Regions from separate parts of the Xenorhabdus budapestensis genome, predicted to be linked through region 2. Evidence: predicted binding sites of a transcription regulator. Region 2 holds the regulator's gene; each other region holds the start of a gene.
What was found. The regulator LexA, encoded in region 2, represses DNA repair genes until DNA is damaged. The targets are predictions, from matches to a motif close to TNCTGTATGTACATACAGNA.
Positions count from the first base shown of each region.

Region 1: a site for LexA is predicted at 1,716-1,735, ahead of HGO23_RS08895 (metal-dependent hydrolase). Genes of this name have one in related genera too.
Region 3: a site for LexA is predicted at 2,539-2,558, ahead of sulA (SOS-induced cell division inhibitor SulA). Genes of this name have one in related genera too.
Region 4: a site for LexA is predicted at 2,025-2,044, ahead of dinB (DNA polymerase IV). Genes of this name have one in related genera too.

Region 1 is NZ_CP072455.1:1,954,535-1,958,757, forward strand. It holds gene HGO23_RS08890 (L-cystine transporter) at 1-644, opposite strand, end outside; gene HGO23_RS08895 (metal-dependent hydrolase) at 1,083-1,676, opposite strand; gene HGO23_RS08900 (YniB family protein) at 1,927-2,466, shown strand; gene HGO23_RS08905 (fructosamine kinase family protein) at 2,759-3,622, opposite strand; gene HGO23_RS08910 (metal ABC transporter permease) at 3,766-4,223, opposite strand, start outside.
Region 2 is NZ_CP072455.1:1,230,934-1,235,156, forward strand. It holds partial or broken gene HGO23_RS05590 (IS5 family transposase) at 1-436, opposite strand, end outside; gene HGO23_RS05595 (hypothetical protein) at 589-726, shown strand; gene zur (zinc uptake transcriptional repressor Zur) at 933-1,397, shown strand; gene lexA (transcriptional repressor LexA) at 1,530-2,147, opposite strand; gene HGO23_RS05610 (diacylglycerol kinase) at 2,266-2,637, opposite strand; gene plsB (glycerol-3-phosphate 1-O-acyltransferase PlsB) at 2,775-4,223, shown strand, end outside.
Region 3 is NZ_CP072455.1:2,820,985-2,825,207, reverse strand. It holds gene matP (macrodomain Ter protein MatP) at 1-212, shown strand, start outside; gene ompA (porin OmpA) at 310-1,605, opposite strand; gene sulA (SOS-induced cell division inhibitor SulA) at 1,959-2,519, opposite strand; gene HGO23_RS12195 (TfoX/Sxy family DNA transformation protein) at 2,653-3,369, shown strand; partial or broken gene HGO23_RS12190 (IS110 family RNA-guided transposase) at 3,541-4,223, opposite strand, start outside.
Region 4 is NZ_CP072455.1:3,249,778-3,254,000, forward strand. It holds gene pepD (beta-Ala-His dipeptidase) at 1-876, shown strand, start outside; gene dinB (DNA polymerase IV) at 948-2,003, opposite strand; gene HGO23_RS14145 (choline transporter) at 2,224-4,223, opposite strand, start outside.

The DNA.
Region 1 (4,223 bases), 720 kb from region 2:
GCTTGCTCACCACGCTTGCGGTCATCTTTTATCATTTGTAATGCAGCAATTCCCAGGAATGTTGCAAAAATGACTACACTGATAATTGAAGTTGGGCTTGCTCCTGTGAGATCTGCAAATGGATTTTTAGGAATAAAAGAGAGGATTAATTGCGGCACACTCAGCTCTGAAACCCGATGAATATAGTTTGCTTCAATCGTCGACAGACGCGCAGTTTCTTGCGTACCTTGAATTAACCCAGCAGAGGTCAAGCCAAACATACTGGCGATAAAAATAGCAATTAAAGCGGAAATGGCGGTAGTGAGCAGTAAAGTACCGATAGTCAGGAAGCTGATTTTACCTAAAGAAGACGCCTTATGCAGATGTGCAACTGCACTCAGTATAGAGGCAAAAACCAATGGCATAACAACCATCTGTAACAATTGTACATAACCATTACCGACAATGTTGAACCATTTAATTGATTCTTTCACAATAGGATTGTGTGCACCATAAATCACATTTAATGCCAATCCAAAAAAAACGCCTACAATCAGGGCAATAAGAACTTTCTTGGATAGGCTCCATTGATCTGAACTCGTTTTAGCTAATAATATGAGTAACGCTGCGAAAATCAGCACATTAATAACGAGTGGTAAATTCATCCCCAGTCTCCAATATTCTGACTAATATGACTTTTTTGTATGGAATATGCTTACTTCAAGTTATAACAAGAAGTTGCACCATATATTCTATTAACTATGCATGGTATCAATATAAGAATTGGCTTTCTTATAATTAAAAAGAATAAAATATAATTATTTATCACTAGCTAGTGCAATTAGTTATATGTCCTTATGTAATTTATTTTCACCTTGTTTAGATTTGGTAACAATATGCAGAGATTTACCGCGTGATATATGGGCTTTCTGGTGTTATATAATTAATAAATTTCAGATCGTTACATCAAAATAGGGGACATAACTAACAAAGTAGCGACGTTGAAGATAAAAATGATAAGTAAAAATTAAAAAGTAATACTTATGTTGTGAGTTAACCCCATCTTTTAAATGGGGTTATGGTTTGATTAAAAATAAACTCAGTTATTTATATAGATTTTGTAATTTATCGATATTTAACTTATCAAGTGACAGCTTATCGAGTGGTAGTTTGTCTAAATAGTGCATAAACGAAAAATCGATGTACTGTGGAATGAGAATAGCAATTGCTACAATCAAAACGGCTATAAATCGTTCCGCTTTTTTGCGCTCTTTTCCCCTTAATATAGGGATCCGGAAACGCACTTTTAATGGCCATAAGAGAGGGATACCTGCTGGCGTAAGCATATCTGCAACCAAATGGCTGATATAGCCTACGATCATGGCGTGGAAAAAGTCAGTTGGTATGGGCCAGTCAGCTGGCATTTTGGTCTGAAAGAGAATAATGCCAACAACTAGTGCTAATAGGCTATGTGTAAAACCACGATGCCCACAAAGTCGTGCAATAGGAATGGAAATAAAACGGAATAACCTGCCTAACGTTGAATGTGGATGATCAATATCAGGTAGTAAAGAAGCCAAAAGCACACCAGGAAGCATATGCAACCAATCTCCCTGTGCTATTTCTGGAGTAATTTCTAGCTGATGAGCCAATACAAGGCTGGCAACCGAAAAGAGAAGATGCCCTTCTGCTGTCATAATTATTTATACTGAGTTGTTTGTTATATTGATATTTATTGCTGTTTATACATACAGTTCTCGCTAGTATAGAGGGTTTTGTATAAGTTGAATAGGGGGTAAACAAGAAAAACCTTTTATTTATTAACATATGACACTAATATTTAACTGATTTTTGTCTAGAATAACTGTCTATGCTTCTGGAGATTCGTTCACTTACTGTCGCGTTATAACTTGAAATCTATTGGGTATATACTCATGAGGAGTATTAATGACGTATCAACAAGCAAGATATGTTGCTATTGCGAAGCGGCTGTTGGGGTGGATTATTTTTGTACCCACTTTTTTGTCAACTTTAGTTTCAGTGATTAACCTAGTGTGGCAACATAAGGTTAAAGGTGAGGGGATTAATGCAGTATTGAATGATTTTTTGAGAATGATGGCTGAAATGATCAAATTCAATACATCATTCTTGGATTTTTTTTGGAAGCATTCTCCAACTCCAGACTACATAGCGACGATCACAGGAGCAAATGTCAGTTTTTTGATTATTTATTTTCTGATGTTTGTTGGTTTGGCAATGAGTGCATCTGGTTTGAGGATATACCGTCAATTCAAATTCGTTAAGGAACAGATTGAAGACCATATGATCCTTGAGAAAGCTAAAGATAGCGGTGTAACTAAGAAACAGTTGGAAGCTAAAATCAAATTTCCACGCCATTCATTGTTCAGCCAAATATTCACTCTTTATATATCACCCATTATTATCGGCGCAATTGCCTATTTTTTATTGAAATTATTAGGTTGGTAATATATAAGATAGCTGCGAGAGTGGTTAGCTCCGCAGCTTACTGATATATCTAAGAATAGAACTGAAAACTGACTAAAATAGCACTCTGATATTGGGTAGACATATTACTCGTAAACTGAAGGTAATATGATGTAATTAATTTTTATTATGTATTTAATTGCTTTATTTCTATTTGTATTTGTATTTTTATAAAAATTAAATAATAACTGAATAAAATCTAGTTATTAACTTTAACTATTGGATTAGATTTGAAAGAAAAAATTTTATTTTATTCTGTAGATAGTCAGAATGATTATTCAGATAATATATTATCGATTATGGTTTGTGCAGCAATGAAACTATCGCCACCAAAAAGATTACAGCGATTCAGTAAATAATAGAGTTGATAAAGTGGTTGTCGTTCAATAAAGTCTGATGGTAATGGCCAGACACTTTGATAACCGTCAAGAACTTGCAGAGGCAATTCAGGATAGAAAGGGAGCATAGCAAGGTCACATTCACGATCTCCCCAATAACATGCCGGATCAAACGCTACGGCACAATTGTTGTTTAATGATGCACAATTTGTTGGCCATAAATCACCATGCAATAAAGATGGCTCAGGTTGATGAGAATGCAGTTTGTCACCGATTTTTTGGACAATAGAATCGATATTTCCGAATACCATTCCCTTGTCTGCTGCAAGTTGTAATTGCCAGCCAATACGCTTTTCTGCGTAAAATTGATCCCAGCGTTTTTGCCACCCATTAGGCTGTATCGTAGTGCCAAGCATATTATCAAAATCAAAACCGAATTTCGGTTGCTCATTCCATTGGTGCAGCTTAGCAAGTTGTTGACCAAAGCAATACGCGTTGTGAGCGTCAAATGGTTTTATGGGAAGGTATTCCAGTATAAGAAAACTATGACTACGATCATGCCCAACACCGTAAACTTCAGGTACGCGCGTTGTTTTACTACGCGCTAATAATTCCAGCTGTTCTGCCTCTGTTTTAAAAACAGTCAACATCTCTTTTGTGTTGGATTTAACAAAGATATGTTGTCCGCCATACTCAATAGACCACGAGTGGTGAATATCTCCTCCTGATAATTCCGTTTGATTGCGGATTTCTGCCTCACCAAAATGTTCACTTAATAGATGGCTAACAGTTTGCCACATGACTCACCTCATTAAGTTGACAATTACTATGCTCATAGTACATACAGAACCGACGATTGAACAGATTAAAAAGGAATTTAAATGAAATTGACAGGGCTATATCTAAATCAGATATAGCCCTTTAATTTGATTTTATTGAAGACTCATAATGATGGAGAGAATATGTCCTTGGTCAACTTTCTATGCATTTTCTTTCTAGCTAATTTTATTTGGTCATAAATAACGGCAAATGTGAAGAAAATAGCCTGAATGATAACAATACATGGACCTGTTTCACCATCGATATGGAAGCTGATTATTGTGCCTAAAACACTTGATAAAACAGATGCTATTATGGCAACAATCAACATTCGATCAAAACTCCGGCAGAGAATAAAAGCAATAATGCCGGGGGATATCAGCATAGCAATGACCAGAATAATACCGACGGCCTGTAATGAAGCGACAATGGTTAGAGCCAAAAGGGACAATAAGCCATAGTGGAGCAATTTTACTGGCAGGCCAACCACTTTTGCTTGATTGGGGTCGAAGCAGTAAAGCATGAAATCTTTGCGTTTCAGCAGTACAACTGCCAGCGTGAACCCTGCAATGCAGAATGTTT
Region 2 (4,223 bases):
GTCGTGAGTTTACCCCTCGGATAATTCAAAATGAACAGGCAAACCATAACTGTCTACGGCCAAATGGATTTTAGTCGAGTCCTCCCCGGCTTTTCCCAATCGCTTCATTCTCCTTTGAAACCGCGCCTGAACTGTGCTGATGAGCACGGAAAATACTGCCATCAATGAACAACCATTCAGTATCAGAATCTTTAGCTAATTCCTTGAATAATGAATCAAAAACACCTTTGTTTGACCCCGCATTAAAACGCTTAAAAACGGTATTCCATTTCCCATATTCAACAGGCAGTTCCCGCCAAGGGCTCCCGGTTCTCATTTGAAAAAGGATACCTGCCAGCATTAGGCGATGCGTTTTTTTATGGTAGACAAGCCGATTTTGTTGCATGAATACAAATAGCTTATCCCACACAGGGTCTGATAACATGGGTCTTGGCATGATAGTTCTGGTTACGAGTTTTTTGGCAAAAATAAAGATACCAAATTATCATGCCATTCAAATCCCCTCGTTCAAACGTCAACACGCCCTAATCTAATTATTTATTAATTTCAGGAGTTATTTCATTGGATTTAGCTACACAGGGGTTAAATATGATTAACCAAAGCACCATTTATAGAGTATTGCCAGAAGCAAGAAACAGGCTGATCGCAGCTTATATGACAAGATGTTATTCGGGGAGTGCAATAGGCTCTGTTGTTGCTATTTATGCTTATAAGATCAATGGCTAGATTGGTGTTGTTATTGCTGGCTTAGCTATTTGGTAAATAACCCAATTTAACAGTCATAGTATCTACCGCAAAAGATAAGAAAACTAATTTATTAATTGATAATAAAGAAGAATGATAGGGTCATGACCATTAAGTAGATTTCAGCTACGAATTGAAAAACATGATAACATTACAACCATTGGCATATGCTGGGTGTGAAAGATGTAATGAAAACTATCAACCAAAAAAAGTTACTGACACAGGCTGAGGCAATCTGCCTGTCACGAGGGGTTCGTTTAACACCTCAACGCCTTGAAATTCTGCGTTTAATTTCAGCCCAACCAGGTGCAATAAGTGCCTATGATTTGCTGGATCTGCTCCGTGAAGTTGAGCCACAGGCAAAGCCACCAACGGTCTATCGTGGGTTGGAGTTTTTACTGGAACAAGGCTTTGTCCACAAAATAGAATCTACGAATAGCTATGTGATTTGTCACCACTTTGAAGAACCTTGCCATACATCAGCTATGTTTCTTTGTGATAGTTGTGGTTCTGTTACCGAACGGGATGCTAAAAATATTGAATCAGCTATACAAAATTTAGCGCAATATGCAGGATTTCATCTGCGGCACAGTGTGATAGAAGTTCACGGCTTGTGCTCTTCCTGCCATGAAATGAATTCTTGTACGGAATAAGTTTTAAACTCCGTTTTATTAGGCGGTCATCACTGATAAGTTTATTAATTTCCAAGTTCCCATATAAACGTTTGATTCGCGGGAACAATGACAAATGACCGCCCAAAATGACAAAGTGTAACGCTTTTACAATCAGAACCAATCCCCATTACGAATAACGCCAACTGCCAATCCTTCAATGGTAAAATTCTGTTCGCGTAAATCCACAACGATAGGCTCAAATTCAGGATTCTCAGCAATCAGTTCAATTCTGTTTCCTGTTTGTTTAAAGCGTTTTACTGTGACTTCATCTTCAATCCGTGCCACGATAACCTGCCCGTTAAGAACATCCTGAGTTTTATGCACAGCAAGCAAATCACCATCCATAATACCAATATCTTTCATAGACATACCGCGAACACGCAATAGAAAATCAGCATTTGGTTTAAATAATTCCGGATCCACCTTGTAATGACTTTCGATGTGTTCCTGAGCCAATAGTGGTTCACCAGCAGCAACACGACCGATTAGTGGTAATCCCGTACCTTCATCTTCCTCTTCAAGCAGCAAACGGATACCTCTGGAAGCACCAGCGACAATTTTTATCACCCCTTTACGCGCCAGTGCCTTTAAATGCTCTTCTGCTGCGTTAGGTGAACGAAAACCAAGGCGTGCTGCAATTTCAGCACGTGTCGGTGGCATACCCGTTTGCGAAATATGATCACGCACCAAGTCATAAACCTGTTGCTGCCTGGCAGTTAATGCTTTCATTTCGCCCCCTGTTTGTTTATACAGTCTGACTGTGAGTATATACAGCTAAAATTGAATTGGGAACCTGTCAGAATGTAAAAGCTGCTAAATAACGAATTTTGACGAAAAATAAATCACCTTAGCGTATAAAATGCGACCCTATGATTGTTACCCAGATGAACAGTGCCAAAATAACAGCTAAAAATACGGCAGCAGAACCCATATCTTTTGCTCGCCCCGACAATTCGTGATATTCATTGCCGATTCGATCAACCACAGCCTCAATTGCACTGTTTAGCACTTCAACAATAACCACCAATATGACAGAGCTAATGAGAAAAAGTCTCTCAAGCATGCCAAAATCAAAGGAAAATGCCACAATAATCGCTAAGACAGCTAAAATTACCTCTTGTCGAAATGCAGCCTCATTCTGCCACGCAGCTTTAATCCCTTTTGCTGAATATCCCGCCGCTTTAATAATACGGTTCAAGCCTGTTGATTGATTCGCCATAAAAATTTTCTTCAATAATCATAATAGTTTTAAGATCATATAACTTTTAGCTCTTATTATTATCTTATTTCCACAGATCTCAAAATTTGTTTCTGGTATGCTTGCGACGCATTGCTAATAAGAGGCTTAAAGCAGTTATGTCAGCTTGGCGTAAAATATATTATAAATTATTGAATTTTCCGATAAAACTTTTAGTAAAAAGTAAACTTATTCCAACGGCTCCCATTCAAGAGTTGAGTCTTGATACGACCCGGCCTATTTTGTATGTGCTTCCGTATCATTCAAAAGCCGACTTATTGACTTTACGTCAACAATGTCTGGCTCAAGATCTACCAGATCCGTTAAACCCTTTAGATATTGATGATGCACAGCTTCCAAGTTGTGTTTTTATTGATGACGGCCCACGAGTGTTCCGCTGCTATGCGCCTAAGCATGAATCCGTAAAGATTTTTCATTCTTATCTGGACTTACATCGCAATAACCCTAATCTGGATATTCAGATGGTGCCCGTTTCCGTGATGTTTGGACGTTCCCCGGGGCGTGAAGGACAAGAAACAAATACAGCACCACAATTGCGCCTTCTTAATGGGATCCAGAAGTTTTTTGCAATCCTGTGGCTCGGTCGGGATAGCTTTGTACGTTTCTCCACGCCTGTTTCATTACGCAGTATAGCCGATGACCATGGTACGGATACGATTATTGCCAATAAACTTGCCCGTGTTGCACGTATCCACTATTCCCGTCAACGTCTGGCAGCAGTCGGGCCACGTTTACCTGCCCGACAGGATCTGTTCAGAAAGTTACTGGCATCCAAGGCCATTGAAAAAGCCATTGCCGATGAAGCCCGTAGTAAGAAAATCTCGCCAGAGAAAGCAAAACAGAACGCTATCAATATGCTGGAAGAGATTGCAGCGGATTTCTCCTATGAAACTGTACGCATAACAGACCGTGTTTTAAGCTGGACGTGGAACCGGCTCTATCAGGGCATCAATGTCCATAATGCCGAACGGATCCGCCAATTGGCTCAAGATGGTCATGAGCTGGTCTATGTTCCATGCCATCGCAGCCATATGGATTATCTGCTGCTCTCTTACGTGCTTTATCATCAGGGGCTAGTTCCACCACATATTGCAGCCGGTATTAATCTGAATTTCTGGCCAGCAGGGCCGATATTCCGCCGCCTTGGTGCGTTCTTTATCCGCCGCACTTTTAAAGGCAACAAACTTTATTCGACAATTTTCCGCGAATATCTGGGAGAACTGTTTTCCCGTGGTTATTCTGTTGAATATTTTGTTGAAGGAGGACGCTCCCGGACAGGCCGCCTGCTCGATCCGAAAACCGGTACACTTTCGATGACATTACAGACAATGCTGCGCGGAGAATCACGCCCTATTACCATTGTGCCAATCTATATCGGTTATGAACATGTGATGGAGGTTACGACTTATGCCAAAGAGCTACGGGGCGCAACCAAAGAAAAAGAAGGGTTTTTCCAGATGGTTCGTGGGTTACGTAAACTACGTAATCTGGGGCAAGGCTATGTGAACTTTGGTGAACCAATCCCATTAGTACAATATCTGAACCAA
Region 3 (4,223 bases), 1.6 Mb from region 2:
GCCATTTTAATGCTGAACATCAGTATTCGCGTAAAAAGTCTATCGATTTGGATTTTCATGTCTGGCAGCGTCTTTCAAATCTCTCCCAGCGCCGAGGTAAGACGTTATCAGAAACAATAGTGCAACTATTGGAAGATGCCGAATATAAAGAAAAATATACTCACCAGATGTTGAGCTTGAAACAGGATTTGGCTGCTATTTTAGGGAAATGAATCCAACAGCTTATAGCACGATGACAGACGAAGTTTACTGCCAAATAAAACCCCATGCTCACGCATGGGGTTTGCACTTCTATTACTAATGAGCATATTACAGAGATACTTTGGATTGAGTCTGATTAATTTCCTGAGTACCTTGAATATTGATGATTACACGGCGGTCTGGTGCCAGGCAATCAATCAATTTAGCGCGAGCTTTGATGTTATTACATGCTGACCCAGTAACAGGATCTTTTTTACCGCGACCTTCAGCTTGAATACTGTTTGCAGGGATACCTTTTGCTACCAGGTAGTCTACAACGGATTGAGCACGTTTTTGAGACAGGGGCAAATTATAGCGTTGACTACCAATACGGTCAGTATAACCGATTATCAAAACATGCCCCTGAGTTGGATCAATTTTCGTTAGTTGGTTATAGAGATTATCCAGCTCATGCTTGCCTTCAAGTTTCAATGTTGATTTATTGAAGTTGAACAGAACATCAGAGCGTAGGGTAAAGCTCTTTTTCTCGATAGCAGGAGTTGGAGCCGGAGTAACAGGTGCAGCAACCGGGGTTGCTTCATCCTGACCAAAACGGTAAGAAATACCAACAGTTAGCAGGCCAATATCCGGTCGGGCACCGATAGCAGCCTCACGGCCATCCAGACGTGAGTTACCATCCCCCCCTCGACCTACTTTTGGGGTCCACTGATAATCCAAACGAGTTGCCAGATTTTTGGTTAGTGCGTACTCAGCACCAATAGCTATTAATGGAGAAATGCCTGTACTACTGGTTTTCACATTTACCTTGTCTGTAGTTGGCGACCTGGCTAAGTCTGGATACTTACCATCAGCTCCCTTATTATTATTGAAAAGTTCACCTGTATAAGATATGTCTTTAGAATTATAGTGGGCTGAAACCTTTGAATGCCATACCATCCCTCCCAGGCGGGTATAAACATCTAAATCATTCGTAACCGGAACGCTTAATTTTGCTGTCAACTGGACACCCTGAGCACGGAAATCCCCATTATTGGCGGAGCTTTTATATTTTATGCTCCCTAACCAGTCATAACCCAGTTCGAAACCCAAATATGGAGTTGCCTGATAACCTATATAAGCTCCAGCACCCAATTGATTTTTGTCTGTTGCATTACCTGTTGCGGCAAACGGCTGAGTAGGAGTAGGGGGAAAATTTGGATCACTTATAGTAAGTCCTTTCCCTCCTTTCGCTTTCTTGAATATTGAATACGATTCTGCTGCATTAGAACCGAAATCAGTAAATTTTGTTTTATTAAACTGGGACCAACCTAACTTAGCACCAGCATACCAGGTATTCTCTTTGGGAGCTGCTTGAGCAACAGTTGCGAAAGTTGCTACTGCCACTGCGATAGCTGTCTTCTTCATTGTACGCCTCGTTATCATCCAAATAAGCAGTTAGCCTTAAAAGTCTTATTATTGGCCGTTAGTTGAGATATTTAGTTGGGTATATGCACTTCTATCAATAGATGGCTCCTGAAATATAAGATTAGCAAGTACAATCCCGACTTTGTTAAAGTCTACAACGAACTTTAAAACTTACAAGTACACTATGATTCGTGACGCAAATTTTTTAAATATACAATTACAATTGCTAAATGTTACTGACGGTAATTTACGATATTTACTATTATAATACGTTGAATTTTCTTATAAATAAGAGCAGATATTAGTGGCGGGTTGTTTACTATAAAAAATATTGAGATAAATCCTAATTTAATTCAATGATAGTAAATAGAATGAACTTTTATTGTGCTTGATAATATCTTGAGTTGGCCGGATAAATTCTGTGGACGCATAATCAAACCTAATGCTGTACCTTTATGAGCTGCCAACTGTAGTTTTTGTACCTCATATTCAGACAATTCTGGTAGCCATCCTAAAACTACACTGTAATTGCCACTTGCTAGTGCTTTCTCCATGGCATTAGGAGAGGCAATGGGAAGGATTTGGTTTAACTGAATAATTTTACTTAAAGGTAAGCCTGAATTTATTAGCCATTGGCGGCTTAGTTTCCTATTAGGTGTAATCCAGAGTAACCATCTATTTTCATTCCCAGATTGATGTAATAAAGGGAGAAGGATTTGATTGATCGTAGGTTGTTGCTCATTGTAGAGCAATTCTCTAACCATAGAATTTGTTGCTGGTAAAGTGGACTGACCAGATTCAATAGAGAATTGTAATTTTGGAGATGTGATATTTGTCACATTATCTATTTTTTGAGCTCTATTACGGTTAATTTTATTCTCAATAAGATATTCCAAAATTAATTGAATATTCATAGTTCACCCCACCATGGATGCGTGTATATTTATACAGTACTCGGTTGTTTGTCTAAAAGCAAGGGCATTTTTTTCAAAGCGCTTCGCAAAAATTTACATAAAACAGTTTTTTTCTAACTTAATGATTGGCAGGTTGGAACAGATTGAGTATGGTTTTAATTACTTGTTCTTGTTATCTATTTCATTAATGGCAAACATGGATATAGCATATAAAATATTTAATCAGGATATAATTCATGGAGTGATAAAAATGATTTTATCTGGGACTCGTTTTGATCAATTGGAACATAGTGTATCTTCACTGGGAAAACTTAAAAAGAAGTCTCAATTTGGTGGAGTTGGATTATCAATTGATGGAGTCTTGTTCGCCCTGAGTTCTGAGGGAGAGCTTTATTTACGAGGAAATAGTCATGCAGAGGTATTATTTAAAGTCATAGGCATGGAGAAGTTTATCTATTTAAAAAGGGGCATTCCAGTGGCTTTGCGGTATTACCGAGTCGGTGAGTCGCTTTGGCAGGATCAAAAGCAATTATTTGAATATATCAACTTGGCCTATCAATGTACATTAGCAGATATCATCAGCAGGCAGAAAATACCTCTCAGGTTAAAGGATCTTCCCAATCTGGGGATAGTTCTGGAGCGTCAATTATGGAAAATAGGCATATCTAAAGTAGAAGAATTGCGCGTGTTGGGAGCAAAAGCGACTTATCTTAAATTGCAGCGAAATAGGAAAAAGACGAGTGTTAATGTATTGCTTGCGTTGGCTGGTGCAATAGAGGGTTGTCATGTCGCTGTTTTACCAGAAAAATTACGACATGATTTGTTGCTCTGGCATAAAGAATTAGAATAATGAAGTAATTAAAATTACCCGTCATGGTAAAAATTAAAAGGGGCATAGCCCCTATCTTCAGACCGCTGACAAACCTCGTTGAAAATAACGGGGTTTGTCAGCGGTCTGAGCTTTGATCAAAGCTTACATTGTGTTTGACAGGAAACACAGTATCTGTCTTGAACGATATTTTTATGAGGTAATTTGATGGTACGGTTCATCCCATTCTTCGTTCTTTTTGACCATGGCATTCAGGATAGTTAGAAGCTTACGCATACAGGCAACGAGTGCTACTTTTGGGGCTTACCTGCCGCCAACAGGCGGTTGTAAAATATCCTGCTCACCGGGTTAAAGCGGGTTGCCACAAGCGTCGACATATACAACACAGTACGCACTCCCGCTCACCCACCAAAGAGGGTTTCGTCGGCCCCGCATCGTCCCTGAGTCACGGTTAGCAGGAGCAACACCAATAAGGGCGCTGATTCCGCGACGCGAAAGCTTACCCAGCTCAGGCACTTCTACCAATAAAACGGCGGTTGTCATCGTGCCAATCCCCTTAACGATGCAGAGCCTGTCAGCGAGTACTTTAAAATACGTTCTGATATGGTTATTCATATCCTTGTCGATGCGTGACAGCTCTTTTTCCAGCACCTCAATAATCACGTTAATACTTTTGTGGTTCTGTGGATGAGAAGGATGTAGACGGTTACACTCAGCAACCAGCATGGTAGCCAACAGGTGTCTGTGCGCACCACCATCGCCGCCAGGACCTGACTCTTTTCATCAGGCATCGCACGAATAAAACATTCCCGCTTGGGATGACGGTTTATCACCTCCGCCATCTGAGCCAGCATTTTGGCATCAATACGGTCGGT
Region 4 (4,223 bases), 2.0 Mb from region 2:
TCTCTGCCAGCAAACTATCAAACTCTGCAACTAACGCTGAAAGGCTTAAAAGGCGGTCATTCCGGTGGTGATATCCACTTAGGATTAGGTAACGCTAACAAATTACTGGCTCGTTTCCTCGCTACATATACAGAAGAACTTGACCTGAAATTGATTCATTTTCAGGGAGGGACACTGCGCAATGCTATTCCTCGTGAAGGCTCTACTATCATTGCCGTGCCAGTAGAACAGTGCCAAAAGCTACATCAGTTAAAAAATAATTATCTGGAAACATTGAAAAATGAATATGCGGTTGCTGAAGCGAATTTGACTCTCTTATTAGACGAAATTGAAACTTCATCACCAGCATTGACAGCAGATTGCCAGTCTCGTTTTATCTCTATGTTAAACACCATGCCTAACGGTGTTATCCGTATGAGCGATGTCGCTAAAGGTGTCGTAGAAACATCCCTGAACGTAGGTGTTGTTAATATGGAAGCAGACAAAGTGGAAATTATCTGTCTGATCCGTTCATTAATTGAAAGTGGTAAAGCTTATGTTGTCGGAATGCTGAATTCTCTGGCAAAACTGTCCGGCGCAGAAACAACAGCAAGTGGTGGTTATCCGGGCTGGCAGCCGGATGCTAATTCTCCGGTTATGCATTTAGTCCGCGAAACTTATCACCAACTGTTCGACAACACTCCGAATATTATGGTGATCCACGCAGGTCTGGAATGTGGGTTGTTTAAAAAACCATATCCAGATATGGATATGGTCTCCATTGGCCCAACCATTCGTGGCGCGCATTCACCTGATGAAAGAGTTCACATTAAGAGTGTTGGTCAGTATTGGCAATTGCTGACTGCCATTCTGAAATCAATTCCGGTAAAAGAGTAATATCGGCACATTCCCCTGCTCATAAGCAGGGGAATATTCTTTCTTACACGCTTTCCCCATAACAGACAACATTACCATTCCAACAATAACTGCCGTTCCAGTTGTGGATTCTGTAATGTCACATGCAGGCCAACTAACCGAACACCCCGGCCTTCTCTGCGAATTTCCCAAGCCTGTCTGGCTATCCGAAGCAGATCCTGTTTATCTAATAGAGGATGAACATGTTCCTGTGTCGTCAGTTGAAAATCATCAAATTTTAATTTAATGCCCTGACGAGCAATACGGAGATCGGGCTTGACCTTTCCCAACCGCTTTTCCAGTTCAGGGTAAAGATATTCAACCAATTCGGCACAATCACGCCAATCATGAATATCCTGCGCCAGTGTTTTTTCTACACCAACAGACTTACGTAAGCGCTCAGGCTTGATTAAACGCTCATCAATACCATGACAACGCTGCCAAAGTGCCAAGCCAAATTTCCCCAATTTTTTTATTAACTCTAACTTGTCATAGCGTTGCACATCCACACAGGTTTCCAAACCCATATCTGATAATCGATTAGCAGTTACTTTCCCCACGCCAGGAATTTTGTGTAATGGTAAAGATTGTACAAACTCTTCAACTTGTTCAGGAACAATCACATATTGACCATTGGGTTTATTAATATCTGATGCAATTTTGGCCAGAAATTTAACGGGTGCAACACCTGCCGAAGCAGTTAGTTGCAACTCCTTAAAAATTACCTGACGAATCTCTTTAGCAATTAACGTAGCGGAGCCATGACAATATTGGCAATCCGTTACATCCAGATAAGCCTCATCCAGAGAAAGTGGTTCAATCAGTTCGGTATAACGGGAAAAAATTTGGCGGATATGTTGAGAAACTTCTTTATAGAACATCATTCGTCCTGAAATCACTTTCAATTGAGGACAAAGTTTCAATGCCATTGAGGTAGACATAGCGCTGTGTACGCCGAAACGGCGGGCAGGATAATTGGCTGTACTGATAACACCTCGCCTGTCAGCGCTGCCACCAACAGCAATAGGAATATCGCGAAGTGATGGATTATCCCGCATTTCAATAGCAGCAAAAAAGCAGTCCATATCAATATGAATAATCTTGCGCATCTGATCTCTCCACGACAAAGAAACTGTATAAACATACAGTTAAAAATCATAACGCGCTACTTTTTTTAACCATTTTTATCATACAAGCAAATATCAACCTGCATTTCACTCTTATTATCTCTCTTCCAGAGGTCTTTTATTCTAAAAATTAACTAATCAGGAATTAGATTATTTTTCCAACAAGACGGTCTGCAATGACATATTACAGACCGTTTCCGGTTTATACCCCACTTGGGAAAATCAAAGTCTGTCCTGGAGCTTCACGGTTCAAATGAATAAAATTCAGATGTTTTTCATAGTGATCAAGAATATCGCTGATTATTTGTTCTTTTGTGTAGCCCATTAAATCATTACCCTGCGTACCTTCCATCAGAAAGGTTTCCAACCGGAAGTAATAAGACTTACCCAATCTCGCACGATAAGTAAATCCGGGCACGGAATAGCGTTGCGGCCATACCTGATAAATAAAATTCTGTTCTTCCCCCAAATCAACAATCAGTTCAAGCGGGCTAAGGCGCTTATCCTCCTCCGAAGGCAGTGTGCTAAATTGCACTTTCGCACCGCGTAATTCCAACTCTTTTGCAACTTCCTGCATCGCAGGACGACATACCATATCCAACATACGTTGGGTACTTTTCGTTCCCGGAAAATGCATCATACGACTCAGGCGCTGCTTCCAGTTCAAAGAACCATTGTCATGCACCAATGTTGGGGATGTATTCTGCAATGCACTGGCCTTACGGAAGTCTTCCACTCGCAATGATTTATACAATCCCGCCATAATAAAGAAGATCACAAAACTAAACGGTAATCCCATAATTACTGTGGTGTTTTGTAAAGCAGAGATACCATCCGTCATCAATATGCCCAATGTCAGTACACCAATTGCCACAGACCAGAATATCCGCAGCCAGTTTGGTGCGTCATTATTAATATCACTGAGGTTAGATGTGAAATTGCCTAAAACCAACGATCCCGAATCGGCCGATGTGACATAAAATAACAGCCCGGTGATAGTGGCAACGGAAGCACTAAAAGTAAAAGCCGGATAAAGTGCCAGAAGGTTATAAAAACCTTGCTCCGGATGGAGCAATACTGTTTCAGCTAATTGCCGATTACCGTGAAGAATTTCATATAACGCACTGTTACCAAAAATCGATAACCAAAGCAGCGTAAAAACAAATGGAATAACCAGGGTTCCCATTACAAACTGGCGGATCGTTCGGCCACGGGAAATACGCGCAAGGAATAATCCAACAAACGGTGACCAGGCAACCCACCATGCCCAGAAAAATAGTGTCCAGTTATTCATCCATTCGGTCGGACGTTCAAATGCGAAACTATTGAGTGTCATGCTCATAAAACGGCTGATGTAATCACCAACATTCTGCACCAGTCCATTAAGCAAAAATTCTGTATCCCCTACAAACAAGATAAATAGAATCAACCCTAATGCCAGTAACACATTCAATTCGGACAAAAATCGAATGCCTTTGTTCACACCAGAGGTGACAGATACCGTTGCTACTATCACCGACAGCAGTATTAATCCCCCCTGAACGCCCAAGCCCTGTGGCAGCCCGAAAAGCACTTTCAAACCGTAATTTAGCTGCACCACACCGATTCCCAATGTAGTTGCGATACCGAAAATCGTGCCTATTACCGCAGCGATATCCACGGTATGACCGATAGGCCCTTTGATACGATTGCCAAAAATAGGATAGAGCGCTGAACGGATAGTTAATGGCAAGTTGTAACGATAACTGAAATAGCCCAGAGCAATCCCCATCAGAGCATACATAGACCAGCCCGTCAGGCCATAGTGGAACAATGTCCACACCATCGCCTGACGAGCTGCTTCAATCGTTTCTCCTTCCCCCGTAGGTGGACGCATATATTGCGTAACCGGTTCAGCTACTGAGAAAAACATCAAATCAATACCTATCCCGGCAGCAAACAACATTGCCGCCCAACTGAGCAAACTGAACTCAGGCTTAGATTGTTCCGGCCCTAGTTTGATAGAACCAAAACGGGAAGATGCAACAAATATGACAAAGACAATATAAAGCGTTGCAGCCAGCAGGTAGTACCAGCCAAATGTTTTAGATACCCAGTTCAGCGTACTTTTTATCCAGATACTCGTTGCATCCGTAAAGAAAAACGTGAAAAGAGAAAAGACAATAATTAACACTGCTGAGATAAAAAAAACGACAGAGTTCA